Regions from separate parts of the Paenibacillus sp. J23TS9 genome, predicted to be linked through region 3. Evidence: predicted binding sites of a transcription regulator. Region 3 holds the regulator's gene; each other region holds the start of a gene.
What was found. Region 3 encodes Rex, which represses fermentation and respiration genes when NADH is low (regulators of the CRP and FNR family bind a similar motif). Its sites were predicted from a motif close to TTGTGAAATATTTCACAA; they were not measured.

Region 1 (3,228 bases), on a different contig from region 3:
ATATGTCCGGCGGCATGGGCGGAAGCTCACTCAGCGTCAGCGTATTCGGCAACAGCCTGGATGACATCAAGCCGGTATCCGATCAGATTCTGAAGCTGGTTGAAGCAGACAAGACCAATTTTGAAAAAGCAAAAACCAGCCTGTCCAAAGCCTATGATCAGTACACCATTGTCGCTGACCAGCAAAAGCTCAGTTCGATGGGCCTTACAGCCGGTCAAATCGCCATGAAGCTCAGCCCGGTACGGGAACGCCCTGTACTCACAGAGATCAAGGTCGATAACAAAGACTACAAAGTGTACATTGAAGCGGACAGCAAGGAATATAAGAGTGTCGATGAAATTTCGAATGAGACCCTTACATCCCCGCTCGGTATGAAGGTACCGATCAAGGATGTAGCCAAGGTTGAAAAAGGGACTTCCCCTGATACGATTACGCGCACAGACGGCAAAATGGTCGTGAACGTAACAGCCAACATCGTATCTTCGAATGTAGGTCAGGCCTCTACCGACCTGCAAAAGCAGATCGACAAAATCGATAAGCCTGACGGCGTAGAGATCAAGTTCGGCGGAACCACCGAACAGATCAATGACACCTTTACACAGCTCGGCTTGGCCATGGCAGCAGCTATCGCTATTGTGTATTTCGTGCTCGTTGTGACCTTCGGCGGCGGCCTTGCGCCATTTGCCATCCTGTTCTCCCTGCCGTTCACGATCATCGGTGCGCTTGTCGGCCTGTGGATTGGCGGAGAAACGCTAAACGTATCCTCTCTCATGGGTGCACTCATGCTGATCGGTATCGTTGTTACCAACGCCATCGTGCTGATCGACCGCGTTATTCACAAGGAACGCGAAGGCATGTCAACGCGTGAAGCCCTGCTCGAAGCAGGCGCCACCCGTCTTCGCCCGATCCTGATGACAGCTCTTGCCACCATTGGAGCTCTGCTTCCGCTGGTGTCGGGACTGGAAAACAGCGCGGGTATCATCTCCAGAGGACTTGGTATTACCGTTATCGGTGGTCTGATCAGTTCCACATTGCTGACGCTCGTCATCGTACCGGTTGTGTACGAATTCCTGATGAAGTTCCGCAAACCCAAAGTGGATGATTAAGATTTGAAGCTTTGATTATAAAAAAGGACGCGTTCCCTCCCTGCCGGGAGTGGATGCGTCCTTTTTTGTGCTGCATATTCGTTTCTGGTCAGATGATTGTACGCATGGCCCATTCAACCGGCCCACGCATCAGCCAGCCAGTTCTTCCCGCAGCAAGCGGAGCATTTGAAGATCATATGGAATAAACTCGCTCACAATATGCCCGATTTCCCGGTACAGTGGAGTGCGGGCGAGACTCGTTAACTCGTTCGAGAGACGGGGCGTCCACTGCAGCAGATGCTTCTCCAGAAAATCAATCTGCGTATCGAGCCACATCAGCTGGCACTCCGGCAAACCTTGCGCGTCATCCATATGCTCGCCCGCGACGGCTATGAACTCGAGCTCAATGGTAAGATGATCATCCTTTTCGCTCTGCAGCTTGTTAAATACAATGCCGCAGCCCGCGTAGGCTTCCCGGATTTGCTGCAGGCAGCGGTGACCGCTGCCTTGATCCGTTGTACGGTATACACTTTCGCATACACAAGGGAGAAGGGCGTCCGGACCGGTAAACAGACGCTCATATTCTTTCGTCTCCATACGGCATTCATCCGAGAGCTCGCAAGGCTCCAGCTTGCCCCAATGTTCCTGAAGCCGGCGTCCCCCTTCCGTCAGCGCCAGTTCCTCGCGCATTGCAGCCTGCCGCTGCCACAAAGCAATCTGCGACAAGCTTGGCGGATTCTCCAGAAAATCGATCAGCAGCTGATAAACCCAGCCTCTACCCTGAAGCCATTGTACCCCTTTCGCGGTGTCCAGCAGCGATTTCACAGTCATCGTCGTCATAGCTGAATCCTCCTTTATCATGGTCCATATCATAATTGTCTCCATTCTTACAGACAAGATAACGCTTTCTTCTTCCTGATTTAACCTTACCTTATCATTAGAGACTCTTATGTGATATAATTCACATAAAATGCCAAAACCACCCTTATTATTTTAAATTTTAATGGAATGTTCAAAGTTATCATTCCAATTCATTTTTATCCCGATCTTCATCCAAGGCCTGTTTATAATCTACAGGGTTATTCATGTTGAAAAATTCCCGTCCCGGATCGAGTCCCGTTTCGTTTCGAATTTCTTCCTCCGGAATATAGCAAATGTGGAGCTCTTTCAGCCAATCCGTCATACGCAGCTTATTTTCTGCAAGTGATTTCTCAAGGGAGGGGAGCGTGCTGAGATGATAGGCGGCAACCAACGGCTGGATTCTCCCCCCCACTAAGGGTATAAAGCCCTGGTACGCGGGCTCTTTTTCACCCGTCGCCCGCTTCTCAATTACTTCTTTCAGATATTTAAAGATCCCTTCGCTGACAAAAGGCAGATCACATGCCGAAACGATCACCCATGGCGTCTCCACCATACTAAGCGCAGCATGGAGTCCTGATAGCGGCCCCATCATCGGAAACAGGTCTGATACAATTTCATGTCCCAAATCTTCGTAAACCTGTGTGTCATTAGCTGAAATAATGATTCTGGATGTTACAGCAGCCATACTCTGGATCACGGATTCAATGATCATTTCTCTTCCGTTCATCCTCAGTAATGCTTTGTTCCTTCCCATCCGGCTCGACTTCCCGCCTGCCAGCACAACACCTGTCATTTCCGTCATTCCATCACTTCCTTCTATTTTTATATTTTGTTAGAAATTATATATCACCGCAAGCCATTTATCGTTTAAAATCCATACAAATGGATACTTTAACACTTATTGGTTTGTATCCCTTTTCAACAAATGATAAAGTGGGATTGGCGGCTTCTAAAAAAGCCACTGTCGATTCGCATTCGGTCGGAAAGGAATGTGCAACGTGCAGGAACTTGTAAAAAAAGAGTCCAAGCTACTGCCGCTTAAGGCTTTTAACTTTTTAATCTACGGCACCGTGGTGATCTTCACCAGCTTTTTTCAATTATACCTGCAGGATGCAGGCATGAACAAACTCGAAATCGGCAGCTTGATGGCACTGGGTCCCTTTGTGTCCCTGATCGCCAATCCTTTCTGGACATTCTGGAGTGACCGCATGCAAAATGCGAGGCGCATTCTATTATTTATGATGACTGGAACTCTTCTGCTTATTCAATTTGTATTTCATGC
Region 2 (3,228 bases), on a different contig from region 3:
GGGGGACTTTTCCTCGTTTCAGGTTTATCTCAAGACTCGCGGCGAAGGGGTTGTTCCTTATGCAGCCAGCTATCATACCATTGATGAGGACCGGGGCATTCGGGTGTTGATGCTTCTGGATCTGACGAAGCAGCAGAAGACGCAGGAGATGCTTCAGCGCTCGAATTTGCTTAAATACGTTATAAAAGCGCAGGAGGATGAGCGAAAGCGAATATCCCGGGAGCTTCATGACAGTGTGGCCCAGGAGCTGCTTAGCTCGCTTGTTGATCTGCGCGTCATTAAGTATATGAATGTAGAAGAAGACGTAATGAGGAAGCTGCAGCAGACCGAGGTCTCCTTGACCCGGCTGCTCGATGATATCCGTCATTTGTCGGTTGAGCTTCGGCCATCCTCATTAGATGATTTGGGACTTGAGGCTGCGTTTCGCTCACATTTTAAATGGATCGGGAAAAACTACGGGCTCCTGGTGGATTTCTCCGCAGAACTGTCTGCAGCCAGATATGGCAGCGAGATCGAAACCGTGGTATACCGCGTGTGCCAGGAAGCCGTGCTGAATGCGCTGAAGTATTCGGGCACGGATGAGGTACATGTCCGGTTATGCGAAGAGAACGGCAGTCTTCAGCTGACCGTCAAGGATGACGGGGCCGGTTTTAACATGAATTACAACGAAGCCAAAGGCACCGGTCTCGGCCTATACGGAATGCGTGAGCGCGCCGAGCTTGTCGACGGCCAGTTTATGCTGAATTCCGCTCCCGGCGAGGGGACAACGGTGGAGCTCCGCATTCCATTATCACAGGATAACAAGAGGGAGGCCGATGTACGATGAAAATTGTCATAGCAGATGATCATGCGGTGGTCCGGAGCGGCTTCTCCATGATCCTGAACTATCAGGAGGATATGGAGGTCGTCGCGACGGCGGCCGACGGCATTGAGGCTTACATGATGGTGGCGAAGCATCAACCCGATGTGCTGCTGATGGATCTCAGTATGCCTCCTGGCGAAAGCGGCCTGATTGCCACCGGTAAGATCAGCAGTGATTTTCCGGGAACAAAAATACTGATATTAACGATGTACGATGATGATGATTACCTGTTTCATGTGCTTAAAAATGGGGCTTCCGGTTATGTGCTCAAAAATGCGCCCGATGAAGAGCTGGTCTCAGCCATCCGTATGGTACATAAGGGAGGTACCTATATCCATCCACAGATGGCGACCTCGCTTGTAAGGGAATTTATCAAAAAGGACAGCGAGAGCGCGGACAATGATCCGTTTAACAGCTTGTCCAAACGTGAGGTTGAGATCCTGCCCTTGATTGCCAAGGGCTATGGCAACAAGGAAATCGCGGAAAAGCTGTTTGTATCGGTTAAGACGGTAGAAGCTCACAAGGCCAAGATTATGGAAAAGCTGAATCTGAAGAGCCGCCCGGAGCTGGTGGAATACGCGCTAAAGAAAAAACTGCTGGATTTCTAGTATCCCTTAAGGGATAGAAGAGGTCCCTGCTGCTTGATATAGGGAAGTTCCCTGACGAGGTTCAGGGAACTTCCCTATTATCTTTGTGAATGATGTCACTTACAATAGGAGATGGGGATCAACAAAACTGCCATTCATTACGTTCAGAAAAGGTGATTGGAATGATCAAAAAAATGCAGCTGCCGCTGCAAACAATGAATTTGGTGCTTGGCTTTATGGTATGGGTCATCATCTCCGCGCTGCTGCCGTTTATTCGGGAAGACATTTCCATCCCGGCGGATCGGCTCGCGATCCTGACTGCGATTCCGGTTGTACTGGGCTCGGTTCTGCGTTTGCCGCTAGGGTATTACGCCAACGTGGTTGGCGCACGGATTGTTTTTATAGCCAGCTTTATACTGCTGCTGTTTCCGGTTTATTTTATCAGTACGGCATCATCCTTTACGTCTCTTGTCATCGGAGGCTTGTTCCTCGGAGTCGGAGGCGCCGTGTTCTCCGTTGGTGTGACTTCTCTTCCAAAATATTATTCAAAAGAAAAGCTGGGGCTTGTGAACGGGATCTATGGGATGGGCAATGTCGGTACGGCAATCACTACGTTCGCTGCACCTGTTATTGCTACCCAAATCGGATGGTCCAGAACCGTTCAGCTATATTTGATTCTGCTGCTTATTTTCGCCGTATTGAACGTATTCCTGGGCGACCGCAAAGAAACGAAGGTTAAGACGCCTCTGATGGAACAAATCAAGGGAGTCTATACCAATGAAAAGCTGTGGTTTTTCTCTCTGTTCTATTTCATCACGTTCGGTTCATTTGTAGCCTTTACGGTATACCTGCCAAACTTTTTGGTGACGAATTTTGAACTTGCAAAGGTAGATGCGGGCATGCGGACGGCCGGCTTTATCGTGGTGGCAACTTTCTTGCGCCCGGTTGGCGGCTGGCTGGCGGATAAGTTCAAACCGCTGTTCTTGTTAATGGGTGTATTTATCGGTCTTACGATTGCAGCCATTCTGCTGGCTTTTTCACCATCTATCGGCTTGTACACAGTCGGATGCTTAACCATCGCGGTTTGCGCCGGACTTGGGAACGGGATCATCTTCAAGCTCGTGCCTTTCTATTTCAACAAGCAAGCCGGCATTGCGAACGGGATTGTGTCCATGATGGGCGGATTGGGCGGATTCTTCCCGCCGCTGATGCTCTCCTTTATCCACTCGGTTACCGGCCAGTATTCCATTGGATTTATGGCATTATCGCAGGTAGCGCTTGCCAGTCTGGTTATCGTTGTGTGGATGTATTTTCAGGATAAATTAGCGGTATCCTCCGAGGTATTTAACTCTACCGGTCAAGGGATTCTGGTTACAGACCTGAGAGGAAGAATTAATGCCGTCAATCCTGCATTCACAAAGCTGACGGGATATACGGAGGAAGAAGTGATCGGCAAAAATCCGAGTGTGCTGAAATCCGGCCGTCAATCCACTGATTTCTACAGCAGCATGTGGGCTGAAATCAAAGAGCAGGGAAGCTGGCAGGGGGAAATTTGGAACCGCAGAAAGAATGGCGAGGAATATTTAGAGCTATTAACCATTAATGCGGTAAAAGATGAATCAGGTGACATTATTCAGTACGTAGGTACCTTTAGTGATATCACCTTTAATCCACCCAGCAGTCATTTAGGCGTAGGAAACAAGAAGTTCAAGAGCACTCCACAACTGCGGGGCTAGAAGCGGGCAGAGGAGCACCAAGAAAGGAAGCGAGAACATGACA
Region 3 (3,228 bases):
ATCGGGACAGAAGACCATCAAAAGCGGCTTGGGCTTCCCGGCGGATCCGCTCTTCGTCCAGCGTCAGACAGGCGCCATGTTTCACAATTTGCTTGCCGTCTACCCAAACATGCTCAACATCCTTGCTGCAAGCGGAGTAAATAGCATGTGAGATAAGATCGGTATGTGGCAGGAAATGCGCCTGATCCGTATTCAGGGCGATGAAATCTGCCTTCATCCCCGGAGCCAGCGTACCCACATTTTTCAAAAAGAGCGATTGAGCCCCATACACCGTACCCATTTTGAGTGCTTCGGCTGCAGGAATAGCAGTAGGATCGCCGGAAACACCTTTATGAATCAATGCCGCAAGACGCATTTCTTCAAACATATCCAAATTATTATTGCTTGCCGCTCCATCGGTACCCAGCGATACGGTTACTCCTGCTTTGAGCAGGTCTGTTACGCGGGCCACCCCACTGGCCAGCTTCAGATTGCTTCCCGGGTTATGGGAGACAGCAACATGATTAGCAGCCAGAATTTCAATTTCCTCATCCGTCAGATGCACAGCATGTGCCACCAGAGAAGGACGCGAGAACATGCCAAGCTTCTCTAAGTGGGCGACCGGACGAACTCCATAATCGCGGACATTTTGTTCCACTTCAGCCTTCGTCTCGGACATATGGGTATGCATCGGCAGATCCATGTCATGGGCTGCCTGCACAAACTTTTCGATAAAGTCCGGAGGGCAGGTATATGGTGCATGTGGTGAGATCATAGTCGTGATACGACCGTCTGCTTGTCCGTTCCAGTCACGTGCAAACGCGATAGCTTCATTCAGCTTATGGCGCTGAACCTCTTCTGGACACAGACCAATAACCCCGCGCATAAGTGATGCACGCATGCCCGATTCCTTAACCACCTTAGCGACTTGGTCCATATGGTCATACATATCCAGGAACGTAGTGGTACCGCCTTTCAGCATTTCCAGTACGGACAGTGAAGTGCCCCAGTACACATCTGAAGAAGTAAATTTAGCCTCCATAGGCCACATTTTTTCTTCCAGCCAAATTTGCAGCGCAAGGTCATCACCATACCCGCGCAGCAGTGACATGGCAGCATGACCATGGGTGTTAACCAGTCCTGGCATGAAGAAAAGGTGAGTTCCATCCACGACAGAAACATCGCTTTCGATCTCAGGCATTTCCTCTCCTATATAAGTAATCATGTCATCCTCGATCACCATACAGCCGTGAATCACCGGCTTGTCTGCATCAGAAACCGCAAAGCTTCCGTTCTTAATTACCCATTTATTTGTCTTTATGTTCTCCGTCATCCGCAGAATCGTCCTTTCCATTGTCCAAATAATAAGCCAGACTCAGCAGATCTGTTGTGAAATCAGCCGCATGGATCCGGATGTTCGCAGGCGCCTTCAAAATGGTTGGTGCGAAGTTGAGAATAGCCTCAATACCGGCGGTAATCAACTTATCTGCCACATTCTGCGCTTCAACATCAGGAACCGTAATAATCCCAATACGGATGTTCTGGCCTTTGATCGTTTCACTAATTTCATCCATCGACTGAACCGTTAAGGTACTGATGCGCGTTCCTACCTTTTTGGGATTCTCATCGAATACAGCGACAATCTTGATATTTTCCCGAAGGTATAAGTTATAATTCGATAGCGCGTGACCCAGATTACCGGCTCCAACGAGCACGGCATTGATCTGCTGGTCCAGATTCAGGATATGGCGAATTTTCTCGATCAGGTACGATACATCGTAACCAATCCCCTTGCGGCCAAAATCCCCGAAATAAGCCAGATCCTTACGAATCTGTGCAGGATTCAAATCCAGCTTCAGTCCGAGCTCCTGTGATGATACTGTGGATACCTCGCGTTTATTCAGATCATTCAAGTATCTTAAATACACAGGCAATCTGCGGACAACCGCTTCGGATATTTTCTCCGATTTCATGCTTGCTCCCCCTATTTAACAGCTTAATTTATATACATGTTTTTCAGTCAATTGATTCGGATGCATGCTTAGCCCTCATGAAGCCATTCGGATATGCGAGGAACCATTTTTTCAGTAATCATATGTTCCATTTTGGGTCCTGGCAATGAGTATAGGAAGTACTTGCCGTAATAGGATTCAATCACACGCGTATCGTATACAATAACAATCCCACGATCATTTGCCGTACGTACCAGCCGACCAAAGCCCTGTTTGAAGCGAATAACCGCCTGCGGCACAGAAAGCTTCATAAACGGGTTTTTCTTCTGCCGCTGCAGCAGTTCGCTTTTTGCCTCAACGAGCGGATGGTTCGGCGGTTGGAATGGCAGCCTTACAATAGCCAGACAAGTCAGCGCTTCTCCGGGAATATCCACACCTTCCCAGAAGCTGCTTGTACCGAGCAGTACAGAAGCGCTGCTGTCTTGGAATCTGCGGATGAGTTTGGTGCGGCTGCCGCTGTCAACACCTTGGCCTAATACAGTTATATCGCTGCTGGCAAGTGCATTTTTGAGTGGCTCATGGACCTGCCTTAGCATGCGGTAAGAAGTAAACAATACGAGCATTCTTCCGTGGGTAGCAACCGCGGTATCCGCCAAAGATTGAACCAGTGTATTCACAAACACTGCATCTCCGACACTTCCTTTTACACTTGGAAAATCACGCGGAATCACCAGTAAAGCCTGATCCCGATAATTGAATGGAGAAGGAAGCTGCACAGAGACCAATCGCCCGTTTTCCTGATCCTCTTGCAATCCCAGATTATCAATCATGTATTGGAATGATTTATCCACAGACAACGTGGCAGACGTCAATATGACGCTTTTTTTCTTATCAAAGAACAAATCCTTGAGCTGCTTGCTTACATCGACGGGAACAGCGTACAGCTGGAGTGACTTGCTCCGGTAATGGCTGCTGGCTTCCATCCAGTATACAACGGTCTCATCATTAAGATTCATGAAGAAACGAAGATCATCCCGCTCGACTGCCAAATCCTTAAATAGACCGCTTAGATCCGTGATCAGGCTGTCCGCGCTGTAATCGTCTTCATCCTCCTTGTACTCTGCAAGCATTTTCTCCCCGCGGCGCACAATTTCGCTGATTTTAACATGATTTTGGTTTTCCAGCGCCTTGAGCGTCTCCCATTCCTGAGGCCATTTGCCAGGCTGCAAACGAAGTACAAACTGACCGGCATCACCAGGTGCAGCATCATTACGCTCCGGAATGAGACTAAAGAGGG
Region 4 (3,228 bases), 260 kb from region 3:
GCATGCAGCCGTTCATTTACAAAACGCGATGCCTTCTCATCCTCATGCTCGGCCGGATAGACCATCCCAAGGTAATAATTAAGGGCAGGACGGCATTTCGAACAGCCCTCCGGATGGCTCCATTCCAGAACATTCATAACCTCACGTATCGTTTTCAAACCTTTCCCGCGGATTTCAGCAACGATTTCGTCACGGCTAAGCTTGGTGCAGCCGCATATTCCCTGCTTGCTTTCCGTTTGAAAACCATCTCCAAGCACATACTGCAGGATCTGCTCAACTACAGGCTTACAACCGCCGCATGAACGGGTAGCACCTGTGCATGCCTTGATTTCTTCCACAGTCGTCAGACCTTGTTCCGTGATAGCTTCCACGATCATTTGCTTGGTTACCCCGTTACAGCCGCATACAATTTCTTCACTGGCCATCGTTTCAACGGAGAGGCTCTTTTTCGCACCGCTGCTTCCACAGCAGCCCCCTCCCATGATCTCGTTATAAATGTCGTCTGTCATCAAAGCATGCTCTTTGACCAGCTTTTGCAGTGGAGCTGCTTCCGTCACATCACCAAACAGTACCGCACCTGCTATTTTTCCATCCTGCAGCAGAATTTTTTTGTACGTATGCTTCCAGTCGTTTTGCGCTGCGATAACAGTGTGCATTGGCCCCTCAATAAATTCACCGGCAGAAAATACATCAACACCGGAAATTTTCAGCTTGGTGGATACGACGGAGCCCTCATAAGGCTGCGTTGCCACTCCGCAAATATGTTTGGCCAGCACGTTGCCCTGTTCAAACAATGGAGCCACGAGACCATAACATATGCCGCGATGCTCATTGCATTCGCCCACCGCGTAGACATGATGCATGGAGGTTCTCATGAAATCATCCACGATAATCCCTCTATTGACAGCAATACCGCTGACCTTCGCTACGCCTGTATTGGGTTTAATCCCTGCTGCCATCACCACAAAATCACAAGCTAGCTCCGTACCATCACTAAAACGCAGCCCTTCTACCCGCTTGCCGCCAATCAGCTCTGTGGTCTTTTTCCCCATGGCAAACCCGATTCCTTGACGCTCCAACTCATCCTTCAGCATCAAAGCCGCTTGATGATCAAGCTGCCGCTCCATGAGATCCTCCATCAGATGGACGACTGTAACCTGCATGCCGAGACTGACAAGACCCTTAGCAGCCTCCAGCCCTAGCAGTCCACCACCAATAACAGCGGCACTGTGATAGCTTCGTGCAGCTTCAATCATTTGATTGCAGTCTTCAATATTTCTAAAACCTACCACACCCTGCTTGTCACAGCCTGGAATCGGCAGGATTAGGGGATTCGAACCCGTAGCAATGATGACCTTGTCGTAAGGCACAGATGCCCCGTCCTCGGTAATGACCCGTCTTGTTTCACTATCGATCCTTGCCACGGTCGTGTCTGTATACAATTTGATTCCATGATCTTCATACCAGTTCAGGTCGTTCAGAATAATATCATTGATGGTTTTACTGCCCTCCAGAACATAGGAAAGCATAATCCGATTGTAATTGGGATGAGGCTCACTGCCAAACACCGTAATGTCATATGAACCGCTGAGCTTTAATATCTGCTCTACCGTACTTATTCCAGCCATCCCGTTTCCGATGACTATCAATTTCTCCCTGTCCGCTTTCATCATAAAAGCCTCCTTCCAATGTTGCAGCAGCAATCAGCCATTAATTTATGATCGTTTTCAAGTTCTGCGCTAAATACTTTTTTTGGATATCTTCATTATAGAGGATTGTTAAAATTTAAAATGTGATTTGATTCACATTAATTGTGAATAATTTCACTTATTTTGTCATACATTTATTATTTATTAATTGATTTTTTTCAATCCGTCCGTGATTCATATGTATTTTCAACAGCTAGGACCTGTCCAATCGGATTTCCACCTCGTCCTGAGGTGTTAGCTTCATATCAAGACCATTCTCAACGAGCTCCTTGCTGTTCACTTTAATCACCCATTTTTCAATGGACTTTGGACTATAACCTTTCACGGTATCGATAAACCGCTTATTCATGGACAGCTTGATGAAATCCGTGCTTAGCAGCATATCGCGTACGCTTTGATTTTCAACGTAAGGAAGAATATACGTGTGCGATATTCCCGGCTGGATTGATCCCCCGTTCAGTTTAAGAACTGTGAACTGCAGATTGTTATCTGATTTTCTCTGTTCCGTAGGCTCAATCGAAATACCGATCTCATCATTATCCTTAAGAACCGTATCCAGCTTGTCCTTTCCGAGCTTTTTCTTATTAAGCTCCAGGCCCCATACGAATGCAGGTGAAAGCGACACCTGGCTGATCGAGCGGATGGCTCCGTCGTCTGCAAAGGTCACAATCCCGCTGTTTTGCAAGCCTTCATGAATCGTTTCGCCCTGCTGCAAATATTTTTCAAGATCCCGGATAATTTCTGGAGAGAAAAAATCATCCTTTTCGGAAATCAATATCGTAGAGACGTCGCCGGCATAGACCTTTGCTGTAGCCTCCTTGGATTTATCATTGTTGCAGCCTGCAAGGATGAGCGAAACTGCTATGATGAAAACGATTGCCCTTTTTATTCCTTTCTCCACCCTAACACCACCTTCAGTTATTCATTCCACGCTTCTGTCCGGTATGAAAAACGTCTACCGACATCTATCGACCGCAGACAGACCGATTTTTAGCTGAAGTATCTCATCAGATCAGGAATCCATATATATCGCATATTACTTATCCTAAAATTCTAAAAAAAAATAGAGTTCTCACCCTGAGATCTCTATTTTACCATAGTAGGACAAGGTTTTTCGACAGGAAGGCATGGGTTTTGACGAAAAATATCAATTAATGAGCGCCTGCATAAATGTTCTGCTGCCATCTGTGTTTTTGAGATAGGGTCCGAGCCCCAAAAAGTGACCTCGGTCCACATAAACTCCCGTCATCCAGGTACCCTCAAGCACCTCGCCATCCAAGTGTACGAGCAGTGGTGGAGCCGATATAAATTCTTGAAAAACGGGAATACGCATATCATGCTTTTTGAAGGGTTTACCTGACTGTTGAAAAGGGATTTCGCTGACATACGTAGGAACGAAGTACGTGGAGATGACTTCCATCTCCTCTTCATCATAGAAGGGGGAATCTCCCAAAAAGGGGTGGAACAGTGCAATTTCTTCAAACTGTGACCAGATCAGAACTTGTAAAAGCATACTTTG

Region 1: KJS65_RS19390 (TorD/DmsD family molecular chaperone) is a predicted target of Rex. The motif match lies at 2,035-2,052, and genes of this name have one in related genera.
Region 2: KJS65_RS23835 (nitrate/nitrite transporter) is a predicted target of Rex. The motif match lies at 1,554-1,571, and genes of this name have one in related genera.
Region 4: nirB (nitrite reductase large subunit NirB) is a predicted target of Rex. The motif match lies at 1,812-1,829, and genes of this name have one in related genera.

The regions. Positions count from the first base shown of each region.
Region 1 covers NZ_BOSG01000003.1:187,688-190,915, forward strand. Annotated here, with positions in the region: gene KJS65_RS19385 (efflux RND transporter permease subunit) at 1-1,106, shown strand, start outside; gene KJS65_RS19390 (TorD/DmsD family molecular chaperone) at 1,236-1,925, opposite strand; gene mobA (molybdenum cofactor guanylyltransferase) at 2,107-2,748, opposite strand; gene KJS65_RS19400 (MFS transporter) at 2,936-3,228, shown strand, end outside.
Region 2 covers NZ_BOSG01000004.1:471,561-474,788, reverse strand. Annotated here, with positions in the region: gene KJS65_RS23845 (sensor histidine kinase) at 1-826, shown strand, start outside; gene KJS65_RS23840 (response regulator transcription factor) at 823-1,470, shown strand; gene KJS65_RS23835 (nitrate/nitrite transporter) at 1,632-3,185, shown strand; gene moaA (GTP 3',8-cyclase MoaA) at 3,223-3,228, shown strand, end outside.
Region 3 covers NZ_BOSG01000001.1:750,767-753,994, reverse strand. Annotated here, with positions in the region: gene KJS65_RS03860 (amidohydrolase) at 1-1,300, opposite strand, end outside; gene KJS65_RS03855 (redox-sensing transcriptional repressor Rex) at 1,287-1,952, opposite strand; gene dinG (ATP-dependent DNA helicase DinG) at 2,021-3,228, opposite strand, start outside.
Region 4 covers NZ_BOSG01000001.1:494,842-498,069, reverse strand. Annotated here, with positions in the region: gene nirB (nitrite reductase large subunit NirB) at 1-1,670, opposite strand, end outside; gene KJS65_RS02390 (hypothetical protein) at 1,903-2,610, opposite strand; gene KJS65_RS02385 (hypothetical protein) at 2,857-3,228, opposite strand, start outside.